DNA from 2 places in the Priestia sp. JSM ZJ58 genome. Region 1 is predicted to be linked to the other one. Evidence: riboswitches for the same ligand, from Rfam matches in the RefSeq annotation. Region 1 holds a riboswitch; the other holds the start of a gene.

Region 1 (4,201 bases):
TCGTTTTGAAAGCGCGGTGTAATGACGCATAATATCGAGTTCTGATACTTCAGGAAGCTCAGGAGCTTCGGTACGGACATACGCTTTTCCAAGCAGCTCTTCAGCATTTACTTGCGGAACATCTAACTCCGGCAATGAATAGCCGATTCGCCCTTCTTTACTGCTTTCAAAAATAAGTGATTGATTTTGATTAAGCATGAAGATCCCCCAATTCATTTACAAGTTGGTCAATTTCCTCTTTTGTACGGAGTTCTGTAAAAGCAAGCAGCATGTGATTTTCAAGCGCTTGGTTATCACGGCTAAGATCATAACCGCCAATTATTTTTGATGCTAATAAATGATTGTTTGCTTCTGTTACCGAAACAGGAAGCTTCACGACTAGTTCGTTAAAAAACGGTCCTTCAAATGCTACATTTACCCCTTTTGCCTTTAACGCTTCATATGCATAATGCGTTTTTGATAAGTTTTGCAGCGCCATTTCTTTTACACCTTGCTTGCCTAAAGCTGTCATGGCAACTGATGCTGCTAAAGCATTTAACGCTTGATTTGAACAAATGTTAGACGTCGCTTTATCACGGCGTATATGCTGCTCACGCGCTTGAAGGGTTAAAACAAACCCTCGCTTACCGTTTTCATCGACCGTTTGCCCTACTAATCGTCCAGGAATTTTTCGCATAAGCTTAGACGTAGTTGCAAAGTATCCGCAGTGCGGGCCTCCAAATTGACTTGGAATACCAAATGGCTGTGCATCTCCAATGACAATATCAGCTCCAAATTCTCCAGGAGGCGTAAGTAAACCTAATGATAAAGGATTGCTTGAAACCACAAACATACATTTTTCTTGATGAGTAATTTCTTCAATTTCTTTTAACGGCTCGATTTGTCCGTAGAAATTTGGATACTGGACAATAACAGCTGCCACGTCACTTCCCATCTCTTTTTCTAATGCAATCATATCTGTTACGCCGTCTGCTGCAGGGATTTCTACCACTTCAATATATTGACCCTTCGCATACGTTTTTAACACATCTTTTGACTCAGGGTGAACGGCCGCAGAGACAAGTACTTTTTTCTTTTTCGTTTGACCCGCACTGAGCATAGCGGCTTCTGCTAAAGCAGTTCCTCCGTCATACATAGAAGAATTGGCCACGTCCATCCCCGTTAACTCACAAATCATTGTTTGAAATTCAAAGATGGCCTGAAGTTCTCCTTGAGAAATTTCTGGCTGATACGGAGTATAGGCAGTATAAAATTCCGAACGAGAAATAACATGGTCAACAATAACCGGCATGTAATGATCATAAACTCCCGCTCCTAAAAAAGAAGAATATTCTTTCAAATGAGCATTTTTTGCAGCCATATTATTTAATTCTTTTAACAGCTGAGGCTCTGAAGCCGCTTTTTTAATATTGTATTCTCCTTGAAAACGAACGCGCTGCGGAATATCTGAAAATAAATCATCAACGGATGAAACACCAATTGCTGCTAACATTTGCTGCTGATCTTGTTCTGTCATTGGTAAATAGCGATGTAACATGTTAAATTCCTCCCCAAAGCTTACTTTGAACGTTTATAAAAAGGTGTTGAAACCACTTTTGCTTTTAAGCGTTTTTTCCGAACCTGCACTTCCACTTCTTGACCAAGCTCTGTATACTCTGCTGATAATAGCGCTAAACCGATGTTTTTCTTTAATGTCGGTGACTGTGTACCTGTTGTCACAAATCCAATTTGTTCTTCATCTGCAAATACTTCGTAACCGTGTCTTGGTATACCTTTATCAATCATTTCAATTCCTACCAGCTTACGAGGTGCCCCGCTTTCACGCTGTTCTTTTAACACTTCTTTTCCAATAAAGCTGTCTTTGTTCGTTTTTACTGCAAATCCAATTCGAGCTTCAATGGGCGTAATATCTTTTGAAAGCTCTTGGCCATATAAAGCCAAAGTAGCTTCAAAACGCAGCGTATCGCGAGCTCCTAGTCCGCAAGGCAACACACCGTCCTCACTTCCTGCTTCTAAAATAGCCGTCCACAAGTGAGAGGCGTCAGCTGAAGAACAATAAATTTCAAAACCATCTTCTCCGGTATATCCAGTACGTGAAACAAGAGCATTTACATTCGCTACTTCTACATCATCAGCAAATGTAAATGGCTTTAATGAAGCTAAATTTTCATTCGTTAACGTTTGTAAAACTTTTTCTGCTAAAGGACCTTGTAATGCTAGCTGCGCAGTTTCATCAGATTGATTAACGAGCGTTACATCTCCTTGCTTGTGAGACACAAGCCACTCATAGTCTTTTTGAATATTAGCAGCGTTTACGACCAGCAAATACTCTTGATCTGCTTTTTTGTAAATCAGCAAATCATCTACCGTGCCTCCGTCTTCATAACACATAGCCGTATACTGCGCTTTTCCATCTACAAGGGTAGAAACGTCATTTGTCATCGTATGCTGAAGAAAAGCTAAGCTATCAGCTCCTGTCACAAGAATTTCTCCCATATGAGAGACATCAAAAAGACCTGCCTTTGTACGTACAGCTTCATGCTCTTCTTTAATAGAAGAAAATTGAACGGGAAGAGCCCATCCTCCAAAATCAATTGTTTTGGCACCATATCTTTGATAGGTATCATAAAGCGGCGTTTTGTGTAATTCTGTTGTCATATTTATGTCCTCCTCTTTTTCACGTGAAACTTTTCATAACGGGGAGTTTTCAAATAGTGTGGGGATCACTATGTATCCAAACAAAAAAGGACAGAAAACCCCCTACTGTATTTAGTAGGAAGTCTCTGTCCTTTTCACCTGAAAGTTTACCTATAAACGAATAGGTTTGCCTCGTGGGTGGTCTATAAACGCATAGACACTCTCCAGAGCTGCGTCAAACAAGAGTCTTTTTGCCTGAGAGATTCACAATTTTATTGCTTGCTCCTTCGGCGCTACATTCAAGTAGTCTCTCCCCGTGTCGTCATTCGCTTCTATAAAGTTGGTAAAGTTGGGCATACTACTGAAAGATGTATCTATCTTTATTCACACAATCATTTGTAAAGTGCTAATCTATTTTCTTTTTCAAATTTTCTAAATATATTTTTATCCTACCTGATTCTTATCATTTGTTCAATAAAAATTTTTTACAAAGGAGCATTTTTATCATGAAAGTGAAATTAAACATCGATGAAACATGGGAAGCAGCCTTCTCAACTAAATTGGAGCAAGACGGCCCTTGGTCTGCATGGGATTTGTATAAACTTGCCTATGAAATAGAAGACCAAACGCTTATCTCAGAATTTGAAGGGCTACAAAGCCCAAAACATCTAGCCGATTTAACGCCGCTTCCTCATCAGCTCGAAGTAGCCAAACAAGTAGTCGAAACAATGAATGGGAAAGCCATTTTAGCAGATGAAGTAGGACTAGGGAAAACGATTGAAGCAGGGTTAATTTTGAAGGAATATATGATTCGCGGGCTTGTTAAAAAAGTTCTCATTTTAGTTCCAGCTTCGCTTGTTTCACAGTGGGCTATGGAATTGAATCAAAAATTTTATATTCCCGCGGTCCCTCAAAGAAAATCATATGTGTGGGATCAGTGTGACATCGTTGTATCTTCAATTGATACAGCAAAACGTTCCCCTCATCGAGAAATTGTGCTAGAACAAGACTACGACCTCATCATCATTGATGAAGCTCATAAACTTAAAAACAACAAAACAAAAAACTATGAATTTGTTCAAAGCCTGAAAAAGAAATTTTGTCTGTTGCTAACCGCAACACCGATTCAAAATCGAATTGAAGAAATTTTCAACTTAGTCTCTCTTTTAAAGCCTGGCCATCTCGGCAATAAAGACTATTTCGAAGAATTATTTTCTGCTAAAAAACGCTCTTTGCAAAACGATGAGCACTTAAAAGAGCTTGTTAACAAAGTTATGATTCGAAATCGCCGCCATGATACGGGTATCGAATGGACGAAGCGAATTGTTCAAACCATTCCTGTTGAATTTTCACCGAAAGAACGCGAGCTATACGATGCGATTACGTCTTTTAAAGGAAACGGACTGCACCCTTCAAGCGCTTTTTCAATTTTAACCCTGCAGCGAGAGGCCTGCAGCAGCCGTGAAGCGGTGTATATGACATTAAAAAACATGCTGGAACGTCAGGAAGATCAAAACAGCGCATTAACGGAACATATGATTACTCCGTTAATGCAACTACTTCA
Region 2 (4,201 bases), on a different contig from region 1:
ACATTTTGCTGCTCATCCAAAATAGGAATTGCCATCACCACAATGTAATGCTTTGTGTCTGCTGAAACGACATCGCTTAAATATATTTTTTTAGTTCGCAGCGCTTCTTGAAAATATTTTCTTTTACTTAAGTTCACGTGCTTCATACTCTTTAAATCATCTGGGTAATAATGCTCCACATACCCTTTTGTATTAAAAATGGTTCCGCTATCGATATACGGTGAAATATTAACTATTTTCTGCAGTTCTTTGTCTATCTCTTGTTCATCATCTGATAAAAAAATAGGATCTTGCTGTACCTCGTCGCCCAAGCTCCAAATATCTTTAATAACGATGTTAATTTGCTCTTTCATTCTCTTGACGGTTTTATCAGTTACCTGTCGATATTGATCTTGAGAAATATTAGGCAGCATCACTCTTGAAACTATAAACATTAGCGTCAGTACGGTACAAATAAGAAGCACATTAATCGTGAAGATTTTCCAAAACGTATGAGATTTAAACCATTTCATGTTTGTTCACCTTAATTCAATGAAGTCTACCTCCATTGTACTGCAAAATGAAAACTTTTCCATGTAAATGATAGAATTCCACCTTTAGACATAGAAGAAAAGCATTTGGTTCTACATTACTATCAGAAAACTATGAGCTTTTTCACTGCATTTTCTTCATACAGTAGAAATCAATTATTTATCTTCCAATAAAAAGACCCCATCACGAAATGATGAGGTCACCCATTTACTATTTCTTCTTCCTTCTAGCCCCGTAAAAACCAAATAAGAGAATAAACCAAACGGGTGTCAACAATAAGGCTGGGCGCGTCGCATCAGAAAACAGCATAATAATAAGAATCACTGCAAACAACGCTAGCACAACATAGTTTATAAATGGTGTTAACGGTGCTTTGAATGTTGATGCTGCATGCAGCTGCGGACGTGTTTTTTTATATCTTAGATGGCAAATCAAAATGATACTCCACACCCAAATGAAACAAATAGCGCTGATGGTTGTTACGATGCCAAAAGCTTGATCTGGTATCAGTTTGCTTAACAAAGCTCCCGCCGAGATAACCAGCGTAGATACAAACAATCCGTTGCTTGGTACGTGGTTTTTGTTCAGTTTTGCAAACGTAGATGGCCCTTGGTCATTTTTACTTAAGTTATATAAGATACGGCTCGTTGAAAACATTCCGCTATTACAAGCAGAAGCGGCTGAAGTTAATACAACAAAATTAATAATTCCAGCAGCAAGCGGAATTCCGACTAAACTAAAGGTTTTAACAAATGGGCTTTCTGCTGCATTCAATTCCATCCACGGGTTAATAAATAAAAGGACGATAAGCGCTCCAACATAGAAAAATAAGATTCGCAGCGGAATTTTATTAATGGCCGATGGAATATTTTTTTGGGGATTTGATGTTTCTGCTGCCGATACCCCAACCAATTCAACCCCGACGTATGCGAAAATAACCATTTGGAATGAAAGTAAGAAACCTGAAACACCGTTTGGAAACAGTCCTCCATGATTCCAAAGATTTTGAACCGTAACGGATCCTGCATCTGTTTTAAATCCGATTACCAGTAAAATAACGCCAATAACAATTAACGCAAGAATCGTAATAACCTTTATTAAAGCAAACCAAAACTCTAATTCTCCAAATAATTTTACGGTTAATAAGTTAAGTCCTAATAAAATGATTACACAAATAAGTGCAGGAATCCACTGAGGAATATTGAACCAATATTTCACATATACGCCAACGGCAATCACATCAGCCATAGCTGTCATGATCCAGCAAAACCAGTACGTCCACCCTGTGACAAATGAAGCCCATGGTCCAAGATACTCTTCAGCAATATCTGTTAACGATTGATAACCTGCTTTAGACAGCAGTAGTTCTCCTAGCGCTCTCATCACAAAGAAAAGCGCAATACCCACAATTAAATAAGCAAAGATGATAGAGGGACCTGCAAGCTGTATGGCTTTACCAGAACCTAAAAATAATCCCGTCCCAATGGTTCCTCCAATCGCGATTAGCTGAACATGACGATTGGATAAATCCCTCTTTAATTCTCGTTGTTCCAACTCTAACTCCTCCTAACAATAAAACCTTTGATACGATCGTGCGAACTACAAAATAAAGTCCAATAAAAAAAGAGATTGGATGCGCTCCAATCTCATGGTCATAAGAATAACAAATATTATGGTACATGCTACCAATTAGTAACATACCAAATAAATATCCGGTACTCTTCTGTCCTTTTGCCTGAGATTGTGAACCCTTCGGCGTCGCGAAACTATCGCGATCTCTCCAGAAGCTGCTCCTGCTATAGTGTGATCCATAGCAATCATAGCTTTCTACGTATTAAATTTTTCGATCAAGATAATGACTGTCGAATAGTTGTTTATTCTAATACCAGTTGGATGCTTTGTCAACAAGAAAGATGACTTTCATTTATTTACCTTCTTCGAAAGAAGGTAATGAAACAGGTTCAATCGTCAACTTAGTATCCTTTTCTACATGCTACCTGAGTCCCTGCGGAAACCTAAATACGTTAAATGGATCGTACTTTTTATTTACTCTTTCTAACCGCTCTGCGTTGTCTCCAAAATACTCACGCTCATAGTTTCTAAGGTTGCTGATAGGGAAATTCACATAGGAACCTACCGTAATACTTTTAATATATTCAAATCGCTTGCGAAGCCATTCTCTGTTTGCGCTTGCAAACGCATCGTCTGTCCACACGGATTGAAAGCCCAGAATATATCTGGAGTTTCTGTAAAAGAAGGCTGTTTCTCTTTTACCAACACTGCGAATTTCTCCTCCTAGTGCATAAAAAGAAATCGCGGCGTAAACGGACCCTTCCGCTGGACGCTGTATGAGATCTGCAAGATTTTCAAGCTCGCCAACTGAATAACTTCTTTGCACAAATCTTCCCGTTGACTTAAATTTTTCAGACGGAGGATAGGTTGCTTCTATCTTTTGTACCGCTTCAAGAAAAGATAATGACTCTAGCTCGACTCGGAACCCCTCCACCTCTGCAAAAGGCTGCAAGATCTTTCGAGCTCTTTCTGGAGATCCGTAAAAGAAGCCGTTCGCAAATATGCCCAATCCTTCTCCTTCTGCATTATAAAAACTGGCAACTAGCGTCATACGTTTGTCCAGTTCAGGCAGCCAGTTTTGCCATATATTCATCACTTGTGCCTGTTTTTCCTTTGTAGTACCTACATAAAAGAACCGAACGAGCGTCACAGAGCGGTTCGCTGGCTTTGGAAGCTGAAACGTCATGCTTACTACAACGCCAAAATTACCGCCACCGGCACCTCGGCATGCCCAAAAAAGATCAGCGTTACACGATTGGTTTGCCTTAATGAGCTTTCCTTCATAATTGACCAATTCTAGCTCCATCAAGCTGTCACACCCTAATCCGTAAAGTCTGCTCGAAAGCCCCCAGCCGCCTCCGAGCGTAAAGCCTGATACACCAACAGTCGGACACGTTCCTCCTGGAAACACATATCCGTTCGAACCGATGAAATCATACACTTCCGTATTCTTTGCTCCCGCTTCCACCTTTAAGATGTTCCGTTTCCTATCCAACTTCAACGCGTTTAACCGACTAATATCAATGACTAAAACACAGTCACCTGTAGAATACCCTTCATAATGATGACCGCCAGATCAAATCCGAATCTCTACACGATGCTTACGTGCCCAGTGGATCGCATTTACAACATCCTGCTTTTTTTCACAGTACACAATCACAAGCGGAAATTTATCAATAGCGCGATTCCATTCCTGACGAGCTTCCTCATAAATGGGGTCTTTCGGCGTTACCACTTTACCTGTAAGCCCTTTCAAAAACATTGAGTCCATTTGACCTCTGCCCCTCTGTATATACTTTTTAGTAGTTTTATTACTATAGTATTCTTGGGGTGGTTGAGGGTTTGGGTTTTCAAGACTAGATTGGCGTTTATCATCTCTATAAAAAATGAAATATAAGTACTAATAAAACTTCTTTTCGGTGCTCCGATGCTTTCTAAAACATAACTTTCCAATAATTCAAATTAGATATATTAGAATATTTTTTCTTCCAACAAGAGTCCACTTCAAATAAAAAAAGAGCAGAACCAAATCTGCCCTTTACTCTTCATCTATTTATTTCTTTAACGTCAAACTCACCACATTCTCCACGTGCGCCGT

What was found. A riboswitch is a leader RNA that binds a small molecule or an ion and turns the genes downstream of it on or off. The one in region 1 is predicted to bind glycine.
Region 2: linked by a shared signal. The riboswitch ahead of ACH6EI_RS23380 (amino acid permease) and the one ahead of gcvT (glycine cleavage system aminomethyltransferase GcvT) in region 1 are both predicted to bind glycine.

Annotation. Positions count from the first base shown of each region.
Region 1 covers NZ_JBISEM010000001.1:406,452-410,652, reverse strand. The annotation lists gene gcvPB (aminomethyl-transferring glycine dehydrogenase subunit GcvPB) at 1-198, opposite strand, end outside; gene gcvPA (aminomethyl-transferring glycine dehydrogenase subunit GcvPA) at 191-1,537, opposite strand; gene gcvT (glycine cleavage system aminomethyltransferase GcvT) at 1,558-2,658, opposite strand; glycine riboswitch at 2,871-2,963, opposite strand; gene ACH6EI_RS02095 (DEAD/DEAH box helicase) at 3,144-4,201, shown strand, end outside.
Region 2 covers NZ_JBISEM010000003.1:24,182-28,382, forward strand. The annotation lists gene ACH6EI_RS23375 (PAS domain-containing sensor histidine kinase) at 1-512, opposite strand, end outside; gene ACH6EI_RS23380 (amino acid permease) at 742-2,085, opposite strand; glycine riboswitch at 2,245-2,325, opposite strand; partial or broken gene ACH6EI_RS23385 (FAD-binding oxidoreductase) at 2,525-3,874, opposite strand; gene rlmD (23S rRNA (uracil(1939)-C(5))-methyltransferase RlmD) at 4,157-4,201, opposite strand, start outside.